DNA from 3 places in the Paenibacillus sp. E194 genome. Region 3 is predicted to be linked to each of the others. Evidence: riboswitches for the same ligand, from Rfam matches in the RefSeq annotation. Region 3 holds a riboswitch; each other region holds the start of a gene.
What was found. Region 3 has a riboswitch for cyclic di-GMP ahead of AZ66_RS29565 (MucBP domain-containing protein). Riboswitches for the same ligand answer to the same signal wherever they lie in the genome.
Positions count from the first base shown of each region.

Region 1: another riboswitch for cyclic di-GMP. It lies ahead of AZ66_RS30510 (CAP-associated domain-containing protein); the one in region 3 lies ahead of AZ66_RS29565 (MucBP domain-containing protein).
Region 2: another riboswitch for cyclic di-GMP. It lies ahead of AZ66_RS01405 (4'-phosphopantetheinyl transferase family protein); the one in region 3 lies ahead of AZ66_RS29565 (MucBP domain-containing protein).

Region 1 is NZ_JMDX01000053.1:7,975-15,483, forward strand. Features, by position in the region: gene AZ66_RS09835 (ABC-F family ATP-binding cassette domain-containing protein) at 1-1,283, opposite strand, end outside; gene AZ66_RS09840 (helix-turn-helix transcriptional regulator) at 1,959-2,399, shown strand; gene AZ66_RS09845 (macrolide family glycosyltransferase) at 2,396-3,577, shown strand; cyclic di-GMP riboswitch class I at 4,051-4,140, shown strand; gene AZ66_RS30510 (CAP-associated domain-containing protein) at 4,351-5,976, shown strand; gene AZ66_RS09855 (S-layer homology domain-containing protein) at 6,034-6,945, shown strand; gene AZ66_RS09860 (DUF6612 family protein) at 7,114-7,509, opposite strand, start outside.
Region 2 is NZ_JMDX01000005.1:29,029-36,537, reverse strand. Features, by position in the region: gene AZ66_RS01420 (LacI family DNA-binding transcriptional regulator) at 216-1,244, shown strand; gene catA (type A chloramphenicol O-acetyltransferase) at 1,333-1,995, shown strand; gene AZ66_RS01410 (copper amine oxidase N-terminal domain-containing protein) at 2,232-5,339, shown strand; cyclic di-GMP riboswitch class I at 5,907-5,993, shown strand; gene AZ66_RS01405 (4'-phosphopantetheinyl transferase family protein) at 6,077-6,832, shown strand; gene AZ66_RS01400 (non-ribosomal peptide synthetase) at 6,823-7,509, shown strand, end outside.
Region 3 is NZ_JMDX01000004.1:1,273-8,781, forward strand. Features, by position in the region: gene AZ66_RS01035 (YbjQ family protein) at 1-27, opposite strand, end outside; gene AZ66_RS01040 (hypothetical protein) at 368-1,186, shown strand; gene AZ66_RS01045 (TVP38/TMEM64 family protein) at 1,340-1,990, opposite strand; gene AZ66_RS01050 (cold-shock protein) at 2,303-2,503, opposite strand; gene AZ66_RS01055 (ABC transporter permease) at 2,744-3,454, opposite strand; gene AZ66_RS01060 (ABC transporter ATP-binding protein) at 3,432-4,355, opposite strand; cyclic di-GMP riboswitch class I at 4,789-4,876, shown strand; gene AZ66_RS29565 (MucBP domain-containing protein) at 5,028-7,509, shown strand, end outside.

The sequences.
Region 1 (7,509 bases), on a different contig from region 3:
TCCTCTGTCAACCCAGTCATCGCAAGCAGCTTGCGTATCTGCTGATGTGTCATGTCTGTACGGAATGCACATAATTGATCAAGCGCGGACTCGTCGGATACGAACAGCTCCTGGGCAAAATAAGCGACCTTCACTCGCTCTCCTTGACGAACATTGCCATGCAGTGGGGTTAATTCCCCAAGCAGCGTCTTAAGCAGCGTTGTCTTGCCAACCCCATTATGACCGACAATCGCAATCTTCTCTCCTCGTTTCATCGACAGATTCAGAGGCAAGCATAGCGGCTTCGCATAGCCGATTTGCAGCTGTTCAGCCCTCATAATTCTACCTTCTGGCTCCACATGAACTTGGAAGGAAAATCGCGGCTTCGAACCAGAAGTTGGGCGATCAATCCGCGTCATGCGTTCAAGCATCTTCTCACGGCTCTTGGCCTGCTTCGCCTTGCGAATCTTATTTTTCTGGACAAAATCTTCGAGTCTGGAAATTTCCTTCTGTTGTCTGCTGTACGCTTCGTGCTGCTGCAATTTATTAAGCTCGTATACACTGCGGAATGCCTCATAATTTCCGACATAACGCTTAATGTTCTGGTGTTCGACATGGAAGATCGACGTGGCAATTTCATTTAAGAAAGAACTGTCATGGGAAATGACCAAGAAGGCTTGCTTATACCCCTTCAAATAGCCCTTCAGCCAATCAATGTGCACCTCATCCAAATAGTTCGTCGGTTCATCCAGCAGGAGCACATGAGGCTCTTCCAAGAGCAATCTCCCTAGAAGCAGCTTCGTGCGCTGACCTCCGCTCAACTTCTCGACATCTCGATCAAGACCAATATCAAGCAGCCCTAAGCCAGCTGCGATCTGTTCCAGCTTCACTTCAATCTCATAAAATCCCGAATACTCCAGTCGATGCTGAAGCTCCCCATACTTGGCAAGCCACAACTCCAGATTGTCAGCATCTTCGGCCATCTTGTGTGCCAGCTCCATCAAGTTCTGTTCCATAGCATAGAGGTGGCCAAATGCCCCGCGCAAATAATCGAGCACGGTCATCCCAGGCTGCAGATCAATATGCTGCTGCAAATAACCTACCTTCACATGAGGCAGCCACTCCACCTTCCCTGCATCCGGCAATAGCTCACCGGACAGAATGCGCAGCAATGTTGACTTGCCCGCACCGTTGCTGCCTACAATTCCGGCATGCTCCCCCGGAAGCAAGCGGAAGCTAATATCGAGGAATACTCGTTTATCTCCATAAAAATGGGTTACTTCTTCTACAGATAACATACTCATCTCATTCTCTCCTTTGCATGTGCGTTAATGATGCTCAACGCCAGGCGAGAGAACAGCTTCATAAAGAAAGTATTTGCTTGTGTGTATGCAAAAAAGGGCAAGGCGAACGAATCGCCTTGCCCTATACAAATAGCCCATAATAGGTAGTTCAATATGTCCTTAGTGCTGCAGGCCAATACGAACAGACCGTGTCTGTTGGTTCCGCTTGGTTCTGCACCCAAAGTTCATGAACGCATACTTGTATATGAAAAAAGGAATCGGTTCTTTATCCACTGTTCTTCGATTTGGCGTTAAGCTAAAAATGGGCAGACTTCTCCCGTCTTAAGCCAATTTCCGTTGAAGAACAGTTGACAATACCGCCATCCCCTTTCTAATCCTCATCATCATAAAATGGTATTACGAGGAAAATCATACACGATCATGGCTCGTCCTGTCAAGAATATGCAAAAACCGCCGTTCATTACTGTATTAATTTGATATGATATGGACGAATTACAGTGCAGGAGTATTGGACACGAGGCGTTCTTGGACGAGCTTGTACCTTAGGTTCATTTGACCCGCAAAATCGAAGTGTATGAATACTTCGCCACAATTCTTAACATAAACTGTTGCGAACTGTTGATAGATTTCCACCTTGGTTCTTCTATATATTTAATGTATACGGAGATGAAAAATATGATTGGTATGAATATTCGTGTGTTGCGTAAAAAGCATAAATTCAGTCAGGAACAATTAGCTGAGAAGGTAAACGTATCACGACAGACCGTAGCAAAGTGGGAAAACGGGGAGGCCTTGCCCGATATTTTTAAATGCAGGATACTCGCTGAACTTTTTCAAGTAACCTTAGATCAATTATCCCGTGATATGAGTGAAGAAGCGGCGAATCAGCTCGCTCCCAAGGGGAAGCAGTTCTTTGGTGTTGTGAAAGTAGGAGATCGGGGACAGATTGTCATTCCTAAACAGGCACGCGAAATGTATCAGATTCAAGCTGGTGATAAGCTGATTGTCTTGGGAGAAGATGCAACAAAAGGAATTGCTCTCTTAAAAAGTAATCATTTCATGGAATTTGTAGAGATGATCCAAAAAGCGGAGCGGGAGGTAGATGAATCAGAATGAGCAAAATTGTATTTTTTTCGATACCCGCGCATGGTCATACCAATCCGACCATTCCGGTGGTAGCCGAGTTAGTCAATAGAGGCCATCAAGTTTGGTACTATTCCTTTCTAGAGTTTCAGGAAAAAATAGAAGGTGCTGGTGCTGCATTTATTGCTTGTGATGAGTTCTTGCCCCAGCTATCACAAAAGGAAATGGATCGTAAGGTTGGCAAAGATTTTACAGCATTAATTGAGATGGTTGCCGATACGACCATCGCTTTGGATGAGAAGGTATGTAAGGAATTAAGGGAAATTCAGCCGGATTGTATTGTATCCGACTCTATATGCTTTTGGGGAAAATTATTTGCTAAAAAACTAGAAATTCCATATGTTTGTTCGACTACTACCTTTGCTTTTAACCAGTATACTGCGAAACTGATGAAGCGTGGTTTCATCGATTTATGGAGAATGATCGTGGGTTTGCCCCGAATGAACAGAAAAATTCAGTTGTTAAAGAATCATGGGTATGAAATAGAGAATTTTGTATCGATTGTTCAAAATAATAATGAAACAGACACCATTGTCTATACCACGAAAGAATTCCAACCGATGGCGGATACGTTTTCTGAGCGATATGCTTTTGTCGGACCTTCCATCAAGCAGTCTCCGTCGGTACAGAATATTAAAAGGGATAGAAAACTAATCTACATTTCCCTTGGGACGATACTGAATCAAAATCAAGCTTTTTACCAAAACATTATCCAGGCATTTGCAGATACGGACTATGATGTTGTGATGTCAGTTGGTGAAAAAACGGAAATTGCTTCTCTTGGCAACATACCAATAAATTTCACAGTGAAAAACGTCGTAGATCAAATATCGATATTACAGACAGCAGATGTATTTATTACCCATTGCGGTATGAATAGTACGAATGAAAGCCTGTATTTTGGAGTTCCAATGGTTTTATTTCCGCAACATAGCGAACAAGGATTAGTGGCTGATCGGGTTGCTCAACTGGGTGCAGGTTTAAAGTTGAAAGGAAAGAAGCCAAAATATGTGGCAGCAGCGGTATCTGAGGTGTTGACGAATCGGACATATCAGGAAAATGCGCAAAAACTGTCAGAAACTTTTCAGAATGCTGGTGGTGTAGTAGAAGCGGCCAATGTGATTCTAACTAAAATTGAAGTGAAATCTTAATGGTGTCCGATAATTACGTATTGAACTATAGACAAAAAACATAAAGAATCCCGCGGTATAGTATATCACGGGAGTTTGTCTTCAATCTAACTGAATTCAATGGAAATAGCCTTAGAAATATGGTCTCGACTGTTAGATGAAAATAATGTTGTAGACTGGGAGAGCCAATGAAAAAGACAATTGCCGAGCGATAACTCGTACATCACATATGTATTCCCGGAGCAAGCAGATCATTCCCATTGCGAGGTCTTTTCTGCATAGATACTGCTGGTAGCCTGAATGAGAGAATAGTAGATCGATCACTTTCGTGATCCTTTTTTAAAATGGGGCAGCTTCATTGAAGAAGTGCATGACTAACATAAATATCGTACTGGGTTGATAGACGTGGTACTTGATGAATTTTGCGTACCTATAGGCACAGTTGTATACAAGCTGTTCATTAACATGTTACTATAGACATTTAATCTGTAACATTTGGATAATGGCAAACCCTAGCGAAAGCAGGGGACGCAAAGCCACGGGTCTAATGTATTTCACAATGCGATGACAGCCGGGTTGCCCTAATTGCGACATTACGTGCGTCTTTTTTTAGTGCGCTGCCATTAGGGTGGCGCTTTTTTTGTGCTATTGTAAAACGTCCCCGCTGTTCATCTCATTTGATCGCAGAATGTAAAAGAATAGGAGATGAAATGATGCGGCCATGTTGTACAGCAACCAACAACGCAATGTACCAAGAACAGCATAAACACATTAAAGCAGGAAGAATGCGGCGTATGACGATTACAGCTAGCGCTGCGCTGTTAGCCGGGATACTTATCTATCAGCCGACCCTTTATGCAGCGGATAAGCTGGTCGGTAGTAAGATTACTGTCACGAAAACGAACAATGCTCCGCAGGCAGGGGCAGACCAACTGCAAGGCATCACCATAGGAATGAGCGAGGATCAACTATTCCAAAAAATCGGACTGCCGGTTCGCAAGGATCTAAGTGAATATGGCTTCGAGTGGTATATTTACAATCAGGATTATAAACATTACTTACAAGTTGGTGTTCAGGATCACAAGGTCGTTGCACTCTATACGAATGCGAATGATTCTTATGGCAGCATTGGATTCGGTTCAACCAAGCAGGAGGTAGAGGTAGCCTTCGGATCTTCCCTCAGTCAAATTAGGAAAGGCAATACGATTTACAATATGGACAACAGCGGACAATATAGCCTGCACAAGGTCGGCGGTATGTATGCAACCGTGTTCTATGATCTCCATCAAGGGAATACGGTGACGGCTGTCCAATTTATTGCCCAGGATGTGGAACTGGCGTTCAAGGGGTACTTTGGCACGCCTAGCAAGCGATTGCAGACAAGCTTTGAGCAACAAATCCTCGATTTGGCTAATGCTGTGCGTGTCCGCGAGGGCATGAAGCCATTGAAGTGGAATGAAAAGGCTGCGGGAACTGCTCGCAAGCATAGCGACGATATGGGGCTGAGAAGCTTCTTCGATCATAACAATCCGGACGGCAAATCACCGTTCGATCGGCTGAAGGCGGACGGAATCGTATACCAAAAGGCAGGGGAAAACATTGCTGCTGGACAGTCGAGTGCCATCTTCGTTCACGGGAACTGGATGAACTCGAAAGGACATCGTTCGAATATTTTGGGAGACTTTTCTCATCTAGGGGTGGGTGTGTACTTCGGGGGGAATTCAAATGTATATTACACACAGAACTTCGTCACGCAGAATTCCGTCGACGATAAAAAGCCCGATCCCGATGTTGTATCTCCTAGCCTCAGCAAATCTAAGGTTCTGACAGGAGATCCATTCGATGTAAAGGTCGAATATTCTGTGTCGGAAGCAGTATATTCAGCTTCATTCAGTCTTACTTATGACAGCCGCTTGACTCTCTTAGATATAAAGCCAAGCGTTACGATGGCTACCTATCAAAAGTTGAACTATCCGGATGTCCCACTTATCACGACAAAGAACATAACCGATTTACCTAATGGCCAGAAGCAATTGGATTACTCCGTAAATCTCAACGGAGGCGCTTATGAAGGAGACGGCGACATAGCAACCATCGCTTTCTTGAGCGACCAAGAAGGGAAATATACCTTCAATCTTGTAAATGCGAATCTGTTCAACGCAAACAATGAACGGATCCGAATCGGTTACATTCACTCGTCTACCGTTGATGTCATCAAGCCGTCTGTTCCGAATCCGAAGCCAGAGTTGCCTATTTCGTCTTCCTCATCTGAAGGCTCTAGAGGTTCTAGTAGTTCTACACCTTCGACTTCTGTGGGAACAATTCCAGCCGGTAAGACGATGAAGGCAGGATTACTGGCAGAGACGATGAAGGAGCATGCAGTGAATGCGGAGTTCAAGATAGATGCGAATACCGTGTAAAAACAGCTGCAGGACAAAAATGCCAAGCAGGTTCAACCCGATATTAGCGATGTAAGCATGAAGGATTACAATGAAGTCTCCTTCACGCTGGACAAATCGGCCGCCAAACTGCTGCAGGAATCAGGCAAGGATTTGCTTCTGTCTACAGCCGAATTCGATATTACCATTCCGAATAAGTCTATTGTGGAACTCATCGGAACGAGCGGACTCGAGCTTGTGGTGTCTCTTGCAGAGCATAAGGACAAAGGTTTTAGCAAGCATCATAGCGAGACGACCTTTACGTCTCCGATGATCACGATCCGTGGGCCGCAAGAAGCAAAGAATATCCTGTTGGAAATCTCCTTGAAGCTGATGGAAGCTACAAAAGATATTCGTAAGGCAGGCGTGTACGCAGAAGCTCAAGGCGTAACAACCAATGCTTGGAGCTATAAACTGGCCGGAATGAAGGCAGCTGATAAGAAGCATATTTCCTTCCAGATCACGCAGTTCGGCACCTACACGATTGCAGAGCATGCAAGATCCTTCGATGATCTTACTGCACATTGGGCAAAGGATGAAATTGAAGTCATTGCAGCTCACGGACTGATGCGCGGCAAAGACAGCATACACACATTCAAGCCGAACGAAGTTATTACCCAAGCGGAGTTCGCCACCTTGCTTGATCGCTTGACGAATAACGAAAAGACTTGGGAACAGCGGATTGCAGAGCCTGGGGCACGTAAACCGATTACTCGCGAAGAAATGGTCGTGATGCTTACGCGGGCATTGAAAATTGATCTGTCCCATTCAAGCGCTTCGCTTGGATTTAAGGATGAAGCATACATCTCACAGGATGCAAAGACAGCCGTTGTGTACGCAGTGAGCAAAGGACTTATCAAAGGAACCACCGATAACAAACTTGATCCGGCGGGAACGCTCACTCGAGCGCAGGCGGCACTCGTCTTGTACCGCGTGATACACGAGCAATAAGATATTCATCATGACACAAAAAGCAGAGATCCTAGATTGTCACATAGGATCTCTGCTTCTTTTTTCCTTTTACGGGGTGTACCGCGTGATAACAGCAATGCCGTCGGAACTATATTTTCTCAGTCTATAACTTTATTTTCTTTCTTCATCGATAATCGAAATCATATCTTATTGAGCGTTGTCGATAACATCCTTCGGCACTTTAATTTCAGCCACTTCGTTATGCTTCGTAATTGTGCTTGTCACCTTCATGCTGATCGAAATCTTCTGTCCATTCTCTTCCCCTTCGAGCACAAGTGTAAAGTCGCTCTTTGTCGGGAAGTAGGTTTCCATATTCACGCCATATGTCATGGTAAGCGTCTTAACATTCATCTTGCCAAGCGCTTCCGCAGCTTCTTCACCAGATGACTCGGACAACAGCGTCTTCGCCAACTCCTTGCCTTTATCGCCTGATACATCCGTAGTCATGATGTATTCGTTGCCTTCCTCGGTAATCTTCGAATCTTTCTCTAGCGGCTTGAATTTGTCGAGATTTTGCGTCAAGCTCATTTGGCTTTTAATATT
Region 2 (7,509 bases), on a different contig from region 3:
ATAGAAATGAAATACTGTATGAAATGGAAACGGGAAAATATTTTCGGAAACGTTTCCGATATTAAATATGTCACACTCTTAGCGTGATGTCAATCACAGTCTTCTACTGCAGGAAGATCAGGTGAATAATGTGAATGCAGATGGTATGATACAGAAATAAGGCTTGGCTGGAATGGTGGAAGCAATTCCACTTGTAACGAGAGGGAGATGTACCAGTGGTTCAGAGAAAAGTCACAATCGAGGATGTTGCACAGCGAGCAGGGGTCGGATTGGCAACCGTATCGCGTGCAATCAATGACGCAGATGGCATTAGTCCGAAGACGAAGGCCAAGGTGATGCAGGCGATTGAAGAGCTGGGCTTCGTGCCTAACTCCTTCGCACGCAGCCTTAAGGTACGGCAGACGAAGCAAATTGCGCTAGCCGTTCCCGATATTCGGAATGCCTTCGTTCCGGAGATTGCCTATTCCGTCGAGCAGGCTGCCAAAAATTACGACTACCGTGTCGTTCAGATCAATACATTAGGGAATGCACGAGCAGAGCTCGAAATACTCAGGGAAGTGAAGAAGCTTCATGTGGACGGCCTGATTGTGCTACCGCTTGCTTATCCTGCAACCCTGCCCGACTTGATTAATAAATCGAGCATTCCGATCTCCGTTATTAACTATGGGAAGAAGCTCGGTGACGATGTGAAGGCGGATATCGTCAGTCTATCTACGCAAGAAGGCAAGCTAGTCATGGAGCATTTCATGAACATAGGCCGGACGCGGATTGCGTACGCGGGTGCGCCGAAGCATATCATTGAGGAGCGTTTCTTTGCCTACGAGGATGCCCTCCCGCAAATAGATAGCTCTCTGGTCTATTTCGGAGACGATTTCTCGATGCAAACGGGATTGAAGGCAGCTGATTATTTCGCAGGTCTAACGAAAATGCCGGATGCGATCTATGCGGGGAATGACATGATTGCGATGGGGCTGCTGAACCGATTCAAGGAGCTGGGGATCCGGGTTCCAGAAGACATTGCGATCGTCGGCATTGATAATATTTTGTGGGGAACGATTACGACGCCACGGCTTAGCTCTGTGTCGATCATGGGAGCAGAGGTCGCCAGAGTAGCGACCGAACTGCTGCTTAACCGGATCATCGAACAGAAGCGCGGTGTATATGAACGCGTGCAGTTTGAGCCCCGTCTCATTGTTAGAGAGTCTAGTGTGGCGATGACACGCAGCTCGCAGCAGTTGGACTGATCTATAACTTAGGGAAGAAGGGTGAGCTATGGTCAAGGCGGATGATGTGCCTCCTAATATGACAACATCATTTTAGGAGGCTAAAACCATGAAGTTCCATTTGATTGATATCGATACGTGGAATAGAAAACCTTACTATACTCATTTTTTGAACGAAACAAGATGCACATTCAGTTTGACGGCCAATATCGATATTACGGTACTGCTCGATAATCTGAGAGTTAAGAACAAGAAGCTCTATCCGGCGCTTATTCATATGACTGCCAAGATTGTGAATGCATATCCCGATTTCCGAATTTCCTATGATGAGGATGGCGAGCTTGGATATTGGGAGAGCATGAACCCGAGCTTCACAATTTTCCATCCTGAGGACAATACGTTCTCTAGTCTATGGACCCCATATATGGAAGAATTCCATGCTTTCCACGAAAGCTACCTAGCGGATGTAGGGCAGTATGGCAAGGTGAAGGGACTAATTGGTAAAAAGGATCAGCCTGCAAATACATTCCCTATCTCTTGCATTCCATGGGTAAGCTTTACGGGATTCAATTTGAATGTGTTCAATGAAGGGACGTATTTGTTGCCGATCATCACATTTGGAAAGTATTTCGAGCAAACGGGTCGAGTCCTGCTGCCCGTATCCTTGCAGCTGCATCATGCGGTGTGCGACGGGTATCATGCAGGCTTATTCGTTGGCGAGCTGCAGCGATTCGCTGATCATAGCAAGGAATGGGTAGATGATCCGAAGTAATAGTAATGCGCATGATTGAGCAAAGTAATTAAGCCGTTGGAACAAGGCCATAATTAGCCGTTGTTCCAACGGCTTTTTTCATTGATGTGGAATCTGTGAATGATGATCTGTCACAGTTTTGTCACAATTTTAAAAATTTATAAAGGAGTATGAAACATTTTCCTTGTTTGATGCATCTAAGTTGCAGGTGGTAATTTTAGACTTGGATATGATTGCAACTTAGGAGGATGAAAAAAGTGAAGAAACTAGTATCAGGTTTTGTTGCTGTGGCACTGGGCTTTACTATGGTAACGCCCGGAGCTGTGCAAGCAGCGCCTGCAACTTACACCGTATATGTGAACGGAAGCAAAATTAGTACCGATCAGCCACCGGTATACACGCAGGGTCGTGTGCTGTTGCCGATGGCAGTTATTTTCCAGTCGCTTGGCGCCAGTGTAAGCTACGATTACAAAACGAAGAAGGTAACAGCTTACAAAGGGAGCACCTCAGTAATTCTGAAACTAGGCTCCTCAGCGGCAACGGTCAATGGCAAAACTGTCTATATGGATGTTCCAGCCAATACAATGAAGGGCAGAACGATGGTTCCTGTACGCTTCGTTAGTGAATCGTTGGGCGCAACAATCAACTATGACAATAAAGCAAAAGTCGTGCGTGTAACTTCCGGCAACACACCAACATATCCGGATCGTCCGACATACCCAGATGAGCCCGACTACTCTGGCGATCTTAGAGGCGTTAATTATGTGACAACACAGATCTCAGGCCAATCTGGAGATGCCAGCGATATTCGTGTCAGCTTCTCCAAGGAGCAGAATGAACGCAATCTTGACCATTATCGCGTCATGATTGTCAAAGCTTCGAACTCCTTTAATTTGAACAAGGCGCGCTCCGTATCTTCTAACAACTATACAGTCGTGAATAAAAATAGTGACGATCCTGCAGTCAAATTGGATTCTCGCGCTCGTGACGTAGACGGAGACTACATCCGCACGAATGTGAAGTATGAAGCTTATGTATTGTCAGTGGGCAGATCGAGCAGCCAACAGGTGCTCTCGAACCCATCTTCAACCTTTACGTTAGGCGACAATGCGGTTGCGGCGGCAACGAATGTGCAAGTGCGCAATGTGGCGAATTATAACGATGGCCGCGATATGCAGGTCAGCTTCACTCGTCCTTCTAGCGACAACCAAATTAAAGACTATCGGATCATGGTCGTCAAAACGAAGGATGCATCTCGTTTCGATGCTTATGAAGCAGACCGCGTATCCAGCAATAATTATACGACCGTTTCGAAGTCCAGCAACTCGACGTTGACGACAACCTTGAGTTCGACAACTAGAGATACAGCGGGTGACTTAATTCGCAATGGCGTACCTTATACGGTATTTGTCGTAGCTGTCAGCAATACGAGCTCGTATGCTAATAAGCTATCCTCCGGCTCATCTTCGATCACGCTTGGGCAATCAGCTGGTGTTCCAGTGATTACGAAGGTTAGCCAAGTGGGCAATTATGGAGATGGACGCGATATTCAGATCAGCTTTAATCGCTCTTCCGATGAATCGCGCGTAAGCTACTACCGGATTTTTGCTGTGAAATATTCGGATGCTTATCGCTTTGATTTGAATGAAGCTAACCGGGTTTCATCTAGCAATTATTATGATGTCTCGAAGAATGGCTATAGCATTACTTCAACATTGCCATCTAATATGCGTGATGTGAATGGCTCACTAATCCGCAGAGGGGAAACATACCGCCTGTTCGTCATGTCGGTATCGAATAGCAACTCTGATTACAATGCATTGTCGGGCGCATCTGACTCCATCAATATTTCGAATAACTCAACGGTGTACAGTGCTTCCAATGTAAGAGTAAGCGATGTCGGAGATTATAATGACGGCCGCGACATGATGGTTACCTTCAACCGGGCATCGGATGAATCGAATATTAGCCAGTATCGGATTATGGTTGTGAAGACGAGCAGATCGTACCGCTTTGATGTATCCGAAGCGAACAACGTGTCCAGCTATAACTACACGTCGATGAACACGAATGGCAGAGACGTCAGCCTTAAGCTGAGCTCTACTGCGAGAGACGTAGATGGCGATCTGATCCGTAACGGAACCAGCTACCAAGTATATGTGCTGTCTGTCGGACGCGGCAGCTATGTGAACTCTCTGTCCAGCTCTTCCGATACGATTACGTTGTCGAACAATTCGACGGTATACCCTGCAACCAACGTATCGGCAAGCAGTATGGGCGGCAACTACAATGATGGACGGAACCTGGGGGTAACATTCAACCGTGCCGCAGATGAATCGAATGTGAACCATTATCGCGTCATGGTCGTGAAGTCTTCCAATGCAAGCCGTTTTAATCTAACAGAGGCCAATCGAGTTAATAATTGGAACTCAGCTGTCGTGTATCGGAGTGGCAGCAGTTTGTCACATGTATTCGATGCGGATGCAAGAGATGTAGATGGAGCACCAATTCGCAACGGCAATAGCTACCGGGTATTTGTTCTGTCTGTAAGCTCCAATAGCCAAGCGAACAATGCGTTGTCTGCTCCATCTCCAGAGGTGACGCTTAAAGGCAATGCCTCGGTTGATGTTGTGACGAATGTAGAAGCGAAGATTATTGGCAAAAACGGTAATGCCAGCGACATTGAAGTAGGTTTTAATGCACCATCCAGTAATTCGTACGTAAATGAATACCGTATTATGGTCGTCCGTGCAGACCAGTCCTATGCATTCGACGCAAATAGTGCGGGACAGGTGAGATCATCCAGCTACATTCGGGTTGGGAATCAGAGTGGCTATGTAAGACAATCGCTAACAACCGGCTTGCGGGATGTTCAAGGCAACGACATTCAAAAAGGTGTTGCTTACCGGGTATTCGTGCTTACGGTAGCTGATGATAGAAGCGGCTCCTCGAATGCTTTGTCTTCACCTTCTGGTGAATTTTCCTTGGTAAATCAATCTGTTCAGGCACCTACGAACGTGTTTGCATCGAGAGAAGGCGTGAATGATTTCAAGGCTTACTTCACGAAGCCAGGCAGCGACAACGGAATTGCCTATTACGCAGTGATGGCCGTTCCTTCCGGTTCAGCGGGTTCATTCAACCTGGATCAGGCAAATCGTGTGGCAGGAAGTAATTATAAATTGGTTAGTGTATCAGGCGATGGTTCAACCATATTCTCGCTGTCCGATAATGATGCATATGGCAATCCGATTCGCACAGGCGTTGCCTATAAAGTATTCGTGATGTCCATAGCAGATGGACGAAGTGCAACGGTGAATGCGCTGTCCACTGCATCCAACGAAATGACAGTTGGTGACGGATATTAATCCTCATGATGTGGAATAGAGAAGATAAATAGATGACATTCAATAAGAGCCTCGGAATGATTTCCGAGGCTTTTTATGTATCACCAAGAGTGGAGGAAGTTGTGTAATGAGTAAGAAATGACTACAGCGCTGTCTATTAGGTAATTGGTAGGGGAGAGGGGGATAAGCAGTAGTGGCTCTATAAAGAAATCGACAAATGTGTCGAGCAGTTGGAGGGAATTGCACGAATTTATGGGAGCAAGGATAGAGAGAATAGGGGTGTTTTTGTCGGAAATAGGGTGAAACAACCTTGAAAATGACTATAAAATGACAAAAAATGATTTTTCGTGTCGAAAAATTGAAAAGTGTTATGAAAAAGTATTAATCTTTTCATTCGAGCAACCGATATAAAATATGGGTCTTGAGTTGGATAGGGGAAGCGACCTTCCAACATGCTAATATGTAATATGTACTTTAGACCTATTCACGCGATACATGTCACAAGAACTAGTGCGTAACATTGCTATGACATTCTTGCCTGATAATCGATCTGCGACACGCAATGGATACATCAAGAAGAACAACATCAGGATTTAAAGGCAAACTCTTCGAAAGATGAGGACGCAAAACCTCGGGCCTAACATCTTCATGGATTACGGCGGCCGGGTTGCCATTTATGTTGCGGTAGCCACACAACGGTTATTTGGTGACAAGGCTATTCTAAATGGCCTTTTTTTTGCGCACAGAAGCTGGGGTAAATGATGGAAATTGTGTTGCTAAAATGGGACGAGTGTACTTCCTACGAAGACATAGATTCATTGATGGATCGATTTATCCCGTTCGTTACACCTGAAAAATACAAAAGGTTAGATAGACTTCGGAACCGTGAAGACCTTTATTGCACGGTTGCGGCTGACATATTGGCCCGCATGCTGCTATGCCAAACCTTGAAATGTTCGAATAACGAACTTGTTATTCACACTCATCCCTTCGGCAAGCCATATGTGGAGGGTGATCCGGTATTTTTCAACATCTCTCACGCCGGTGCGTTCATAGCAGTGGCATTGGATGAAGCGCCAATCGGGATTGATATAGAGCAAGCAGGAGAATGGAACATGGACGTGGCTAGGCTGATATGCTCGCCGCGTGAGTTGGAATTGCTTGCAAATACGAACGACAGTCGTGCGCGTCAGGAATTGTTTTTTTACATATGGACGGCTAAGGAAAGTGTTCTGAAGGCATTAGGAACGGGTCTCAGCCTGCCTCCCAGCACATTCGAGATTGTGCAGGAGACAGCTGTACCTATACAACATAATCAATTATGGAATGTTGATCATAATTATGTAAAGCAATATGTCGTTCCTGTAACAGGCTATAGTATGACTGTGTGCGCACAGCATATGGAATTTGCCAAGCAAATAGAGTACATCACATGGGAGCAGTTGACTCATAGGTTTACGAAATGGGTTGGATCGTATAAAGGAGAGGACGAGAATTGGCTTTCATGGAATTGACAGTAGAACGATTGGCAGGCTATGACGTACATTCTATCGAGCTGCCTGAGGAGACAATGCGTCTTCTGAAGAAGCATTCGGCCGAGCATTCGGTCAAGTTGGAATCCGTCATGTTCAGTGCGTGGGCAACGCTGTTGTCCCGGTTCTACAACTCGCAGCAAGTAACTCTTCATGCCGTTCAAGCGGGACACGGCAATGGCAACCATACAGTAGTCAGTCAGGACGACGTAACCTTGCAAGGAATTATGAGCATTCATAACAGCTTGTCGGCTTGCGCAGAAGGACGTAACCTGACTTGCTCTGAAATAGCTTCTGACAGTGATGTGGCAACGTATTGCTGGTACGGAGAAGATGTTCGGCCCATGCTTCCAGAGGGAGCGCAGGACTGTGACCTGCACAGCTGCATTCAGCATGCAGCTGGAACGGGCGCATTACCGATGTTCACGATGTATTACAAGGAAAATCAGTTCCAGTTATCGACGGTAGAGAAGCTGGGGGAGTACTTCTTGCAGCTGCTGGATGAAGCTGTGAAGCATCCTCAGAAGCGTATTGGCGAACTGGAAATGCTGACAGAGCAGGATAAGCTCCAGTTAATTGAGGGGATGAATCAGACACGAGCTGAATATCCTCATACATTCACGGTTCAGGCGCTGTTCGAGGAACAGGCTCAGCTGAAC
Region 3 (7,509 bases):
AATTGTTGGTGTTGTCGTTACGATCATCATTTCATTCCTCCTAAGGGTAGGGTAACTTGAAGTTCTTCACATTCACTGTTTTCTATAGTATCCAGTATACAACGTGCCATTCACAGTACCTATTGATTAATATGACAATCCACCCTCATTTACTTACATTTTTGCAACATGCATCTGTTGAGCATCTTCTTTGTCTAATCAGATATCCAGACTACCTTGACAAGACTCTATTTAATTGGTTATATTTTACATGTGAATAATATATCGTAATTTCTTGCGACGGAAGCACCCGTAGGAATGGGCAATCATGCCCTTCTTGCGGGTTTTTTTGTTGTCCTGAAGTTAACGACCAAGAGGAGGTTTACGAATGAAACAGAGAAGTTGGAAAGTCTTAGCATCGCTGCTCGCCGTGTTGCTTCTACAGCCATTACTATCAACTGCAACGCAAGCAGCAAGCAAGGAATTGTCCCCCACAGCGAAGAGTGCATTGACGAAGATGGCTGAATCCGCAGCTTCCACCCAAGCAAGCTCCATAAACTCCATGTACAGCGAGCTCATTTCCTTGCAAAGTCAGAGCCTGCAGCGAGACAGCACCCTGAAGCAGATGCAAGCAAAAAACAAAGAAAACCTGACCAATGTACGAAGTAAGCTCCAACACTGGGATACCGACAAGATTAATAAACTAGAAGCCTCTCTGAAGCAAACAAGACAACGCTACGAGCCGCTATTCGCTTCATATCAGCTCCTGAACGATCAGCTATCCCGCATGGGCTCCAAAAAAGACGACAAAAAAGAAATGCTGCGCAAGCAGCGCGATATCGTGAAGGCCGCAGTGCAATTAGCTCGAATGGACATTAAAACAAAGGTAGAAGCAGTAAAGAAGGCACGTGAGAGCAAATCGAAATTCGTAAAACGCGTACGTGATATTCTGGCAGGCATCAATACCGTGAATGCCCAAATGAAATCAGAACGAAGCACGGTTAGTGAGTTACAGAAACGCACTACGCCACTATGGTCATCGCTAAACCAAGCAATCAAGAAGGGTGATGCCAAAAGTTCACTTCAATCGCTAACATCCCTCGTCTCCCTAATTCGTCAAATCGATCAGTCCAAAAAGAAGCTAGAGCAGCACGAGTCCCGTATTACGGAAATTATAAACAAAGCAAAAGGCGGCTTCACTTCATGACTTTCACAACCTACGGTTCCCCCAATCCAACTACAGGATGGTCGCAAAAAATCCCCGGAGTTATCCGGGGATCATCATTCACATGCAGCTGCGACGGTAACTAGACGGAAAGAAGCAATCATTCTGCCTCCAGCCGAGACCCTAATCGCCGTTCTATACTGACTGTTTATGCTGTTCTAAGGCAGTGTCTGGGTGCTCTTCTTCATCAGAAGTATGCCGCGTGAAGCGTGCTTCAATTTTTTTGCTAATCAACAGTGACAAGCCTATAAACAGGACGACAAAAATAAGTTGCAGCGGATGATCAATAAATCGTTGTATATCGTGGCCAATATAGGATACGGAGAACACCATAAGCGCCTTACCAAAGAGAATAGCGATGAAGAAGGAGCGGATGCGCATGCGAGCAACAGCCGCGACCATATTAATAAGGACGAAAGGACCTACTGGGAAAATACTAAGCAAGAAGACATAACTGAATGCATTATGACGCACCCACAGCATGCTCTTCTTCACCTTCGGCTTCTCAGCCCAGCGAGCGAGCAACGGGTGGCCTGCTGCCTTGCGCACAATGAGGAACGTCAGCATGCAGCCGCTCACGATTCCAATCCATGAATAGAGAAATCCGAGCCACAACCCATATACTGCAGCATTTACACCTACAATAACGAGGGTAGGCAGCGGCGGAATAAAGGACTTCATGAACGTCAGTAATATGCCCGGCAGCGGCCCGAAGGAACGGAATTGCTCCAACAGCGCCTTCAAATGCTCTTCGGTAAAATAAGAAGTTATCTCGGATAGTTCCATGTTGTACGTATCCACCAGCCTCTATATTTATCTGTCCGAAATGGCCCAAAATGATTGCCATTGTCATACGAGATGGAAGCTGCCATAAGCTCGCTTCGAACAATAGCATAACATACTTCATCCCCGCTATACTGCCTCCCCCAACAAAAAAGATCGACAAATAAATGGCGTGGCTGCGAACAGAACAAAAACGAAGCGGAAACACAAAGAGCCGCCCCAGAGGGCGGCTCTTTGCTATTCATACGGCATCTCTTCCGCATAAATTAATAAATGCCCCAAACCTAGGTCTGGGGCATTGAGATTACGTGTGTCTTACAGCTTTACAACGTTCTCAGCTTGTGGTCCACGGTTGCCTTCAACTACGTTGAACTCAACGCGTTGGCCTTCGTCCAACGTTTTGAAGCCGTCGCCAGTGATTGCGGAGAAATGTACGAATACATCGTTGCCGCCTTCAACTTCGATAAAACCGAAACCTTTTTCTGCGTTGAACCATTTAACTGTACCTGTTTGCATGAACAAATACCTCCTAAAATTTACATGACCTCTTATTTACATAAATAAATAAAATTCACATATTGGACAAGGTTATTCTACCTTCAAAATAACCCTCTGCAATATGTGAATCAGGTCAAATTTGAATATAGTCATCTTACCACATGGTTACCCAAATAGCAATTCCTGTTTTTTAATTTGTTTATATTTCCGTTGTCCAAGCCCCTCCCTGAGGCTCGGACAATGTATTGAAGCTCAATTTTAGTTGCCTACATCTACATGATCAACCTTCTTAATCGTCATAAACGTTACGAATGCACCAATCAATGCCAGAATAATCGGAATGATAATAATTGAATTCAGCGATACTCCCCCATTATTCGAGCACACGATAGAAACAATGAGCAAGGAAGACATGATCGTAGTCGGAGTCGAATATTTCTTCATGCCGAAATATAGCGGAATGAGGCTCATAATGCTTGCAGCCATTGCATTCATGATCAACTTCAAGGCCCCTCCCCCAATTATCGACAAAGTCAGGGGCTCTTGTATAATGGGCACAATTGTATTTGCTGTCAACAAGATCGCGTTGAGCACAATTTCAGACACAACAATATTGCTAAATGTGAAAATGGCGATAATGGCCAACTTGCTTAGGAGGATCTTTTTCCGACTTATTGGATACATAAATAGGATGTTTATTGTCTTTGATTTATATTCATCAATAATGAACCGAGATATCAATACTGCTGCAAAAACGATAAATATCATTCGTACAAATGAATCCACACCCACAAAAAGGGAAGTATAATCCGCGAAAACAACTTCTTCCATCATGTTAGGACTGTATAACATTAAGAATAAGATGGCGATCGCGACAATATTTGCAATAATTGCATTTCGAATATACCCTCCTATGTGATGCTTGCGAAGCTCCAAACCTATCAAATTACGCAACATGATCGCCCCCATCCAACAAAGATAAGAAGTATTCCTCTAGGGAGCTGTTTTTCTTATGGATCGATTCGATTAAGATATCGTTCATGACCAGTTCCTTAGTCAGCACTCCCTGCTGGATATTCGGATCATATACTCGAATCATGCGCTCGTCCATGACTCGTATATTGTGTATACCTAGTTTATCCTCGAGCAGGAACGCAGCTCGCGTGCAATCCTTCGTCACAATCTCAATATATTCGCTATTTTTCATACGAACCTCATCCATAGAGACTTCTGCAATTAATCGACCATTATTAATGACACCAATCGTATCTGCGACAAGCTCAATTTCGCCAAGTAGATGACTTGATATCAATATCGTTGTACCATATTGTCTGCTCAGCATGAGAAGCAAATCGCGTATTTCCTTAATCCCTATCGGATCCAGCCCATTAATAGGTTCATCCAACAGAAGCAGCTCCGGCTTCGTTGCGATCGCTCTGGCGATACCTAGCCGCTGCTTCATTCCTAGCGAGAAATCCTTGACTGCTTTATTGCCTACATGATTGAGCTTCACCAGCTCCAATGCCTCATCTATGGCCTTCATGTTGTGATATCCCATGTACTCGCAGTGCAGCTCCATATTCTCTCGTGCCGACAGCTTGTCATAAAATACAGGGTATTCGATAATTGTCCCCATCCGAGCCAGCAGATGATACGACTCAGGGGCTAGCGCTTCCCCGAATACTTCAATTTGACCCATTGTAGGCTTAATTAAGTTCGTAATCATTTTCATAATTGTTGTCTTACCGGCTCCATTTGGACCCAAAAATCCATATATCTCTCCTTGACGGATGTTCATATTCACATTCGAGACGACCTCTTTGTCTTGGAACGTCTTCGTCAGATGATGTGTACGTAATAAATACGTCATGCCAGTATCTCCTCCCGCTCAATGCGTGCTTCCCGATGACTTTATTGTATGAGGCATTCCTCTCTAATTCCTTACTCAATCCTTACAAAAATCTTAAGCTCTATTTGCTCTTCATTCAGTCTCACTCGGCACACCGTGGTATTCCTGAAGCCGATTGCTAGATTATCTGCCTCTACTCATTATCGTACGGGCATTGGAGTGATTCAATCCGTTATTTCCATCTGATAGCAATGAATAGTTATAAAGTTGGAGGCATATAGATGGATTATCAGGTATGAATCAACTCTAGTAGGTTAATACTTGTAGTATGTATACAAACTAGTATTTTCTTATCATTGACAAATTGTTCCTCGTAACCTATATTGAGCTTGATAGTTCCCTATGCCTATGATTACAGTCATCTTCGCTTGAATAAGAAGTGTTATGATTGATCAATCGCATAGGGCACACTAATCGAAAGATTAGGCCGCAAAGCTTCGGAGTCTAACGGTTCTACGACCTATGATAGTCCGGCTGCAACTAACAATTCTGTTAATTGCAGCTGGACTTTTTTTATTTATGTGAAGTTCTGGCGGAATTAACTTTCCGTTGAGCTATATAAATAAGAATGAGGAGGCATGGACTCACTTCGGTAGGGGAGGAATAAAATGAAAAAATGAGGTGGCGAATTGAATGAAACGTAGAATAAAGTTGGCCGTAACATGGCTGTGCGTATTTGCCGTGTTCTTCGGATTGATACCGAATGCACTGCAAAGCGCTGAGGCAGCTGGACGTGATCCGATTTGGCCAGAGCCTGGGGCTGTAAAATTAAGCAAGACAGCGAAGCCAACCGGGACGCCAGGAGAGTGGCAGATTACTCTGACCGCCGAAGGAAAGAACGTTGAAGCCGGTGACACCGATGTCGTACTTGTCTTAGACAAGTCAGACAGTATGAAGAACTACAAACGGTTAGACAATGCCAAAAAAGCAGCGGAGAAATTTGTAAACACACTGCTTTTGTCCAACGTCAAAACAAGAATTGCTCTTGTCACGTTTAGCACCAGCGCAGAGGACACATCATCCGGATTTCTTGGTCAGAATGATAAACAGCAGCTCCTGAACAATATTAAGGGTATCTCGGCTTCCGGAGGGACAAACATACAAGGCGCTCTCAACACAGCACATCAGTTACTAGCTACAAAGAGTTCAGCTAAAAATAAATTTATTGTGCTGCTTAGCGACGGTGCGCCAACGTTCAGTTCTCCTGCAAAAAAGGCCGCTCCTTATTCATGGCCCAACAACAAGTATGACTTTGTACTTTCCAACTTTGACTACACCAAGACTATCGGTTCCGGCAACAGCTATGAATTATCCTCTGGCTTGTTCGGGGATCGATACAAGATAGCTAACTATACGGTTAAGGACAATGGAATTCCTACGATATCTCAAGCCAAGACATCCAAGGATGCAGGAATCACCATTTATTCGATCGGGCTCGAGGTTGGCAGTGATGCTAACGCTGTATATGTATTAAAGAACAGCGCTTCAGCAAACAACTATTACCCATCTGACAGCGCAGAGCTGGAGAAGGTTTTCTCTGAACTGGCAGGGAAAATTTCCTACGCGGCTGAAAATGCTATAGTCAAGGATCCGATGGGTGAAATGTTTAACCTTAATTTCAAGGGTAATGCACCTGTTGAAAAGCAAGACTATACAGCATCTCAAGGCACGGTGAAATGGGATGCAGCTTCGGAAACGTTTGTATGGGACGTTGGCAACATTGTAGAGGGAAGTCCGGCAACCCTAACATATACCATCAAAATGGACTCTTCCAAAAATCCAAGTGCCGATGTCAATTACCCGACAAACGGACGAACCACCATGGAATACACAGATGTGAATAGACAACGTACAACAAAAGATTTTGAAGTGCCGCAAGTCAGCTTCGGCAAAGGCTCCATTCTTGTGAAAGGCTACAAGGTAAATGACCAAGGCGAGCCTATTAACGCAGACGGCAAGGTTGTCGAACGTGTGGATCTTGCAGAGCAGTTGTACAGCGGATCTTTCACCATCAACGGTAAGGATGCGCTGGACATAGGGCCGAAATATAAGGTTCCTGCTCCCAAGCTTGATAACTATGTATTGAAAAGGGGTACTGACCCTACAGAAGAAACGTTAACACTGCAGGAACCTAACAAAACGGTATGGTTCGGATATATGCTAGCTCCACAAAAGCTAACGATTAAGTATGTAGATAAGGATTCCGGCAAATCCATCGCTGACGACGATACTTCGATCTCCGGCACCAACGGTCAGACGATTACGTTGAAGGCACTCGACATCCCGGGCTACACGCCTGAGAAGGCGGAAGTAACCTATACCGTCAAAGCTGCGGACAACGTGGTTACCTTCTTCTACAAAGCGAACGCTCAAAAAGTAATCATCAAACATGTCAGCAGTCTTACAAACAGAGAAATCGCTGACCGAACATCTGCACAAGGTGTCACGGGCCAGACGATTACGTTGAAGGCTCTGAGCATTCCAGGCTTTACAGCTGACAAGACTGAAGACAGCTACACGTTCAAGGCCGAGGACAATGTATACACATTCTGGTATACGCCAAGCCAACAGACGCTGACAGTGGAGTATTTGAGTAAAGAGACCAAAGAAACACTCGCAGATTCAGAAACTTATAACCGGCCTACCGGTACGAAGCTTGGGTTGGAAGCCAAAAAGATTCCTGGCTATACGCCTGAGGTTGAAAGAGAGCTTTATACATTCACAGATAAAAACGACACGTACAAATTCTTCTACATCGCGAATCCACAAAAAGTAACCATCCACTACATTGACCAAGACACCAAGCTTCCTATCGCAAAAGATTCTTCGAAAAACGGAAAAACTGGAGAATCAGTAACACTGACTGCACTAGAAGTCACCGGCTACACTCCAGTCAATCCAGAAATCAAATACACGTTCACGGCTGAGGCTAACCAAGAGCATACCTTCTTCTACACCAAGAATGCCCCTGTAGAACGTACGGTTCACGTCCACTATAAAGAGGCAGCTACTGGTGCGGTTCTGAAGGAATCTACTTCGACGAGCGGCAAGGTCGGAGAAACGGTCACACTGAAAGCAGAAGATATTACGATTAATGGTGTAGTTTACGTTCCTG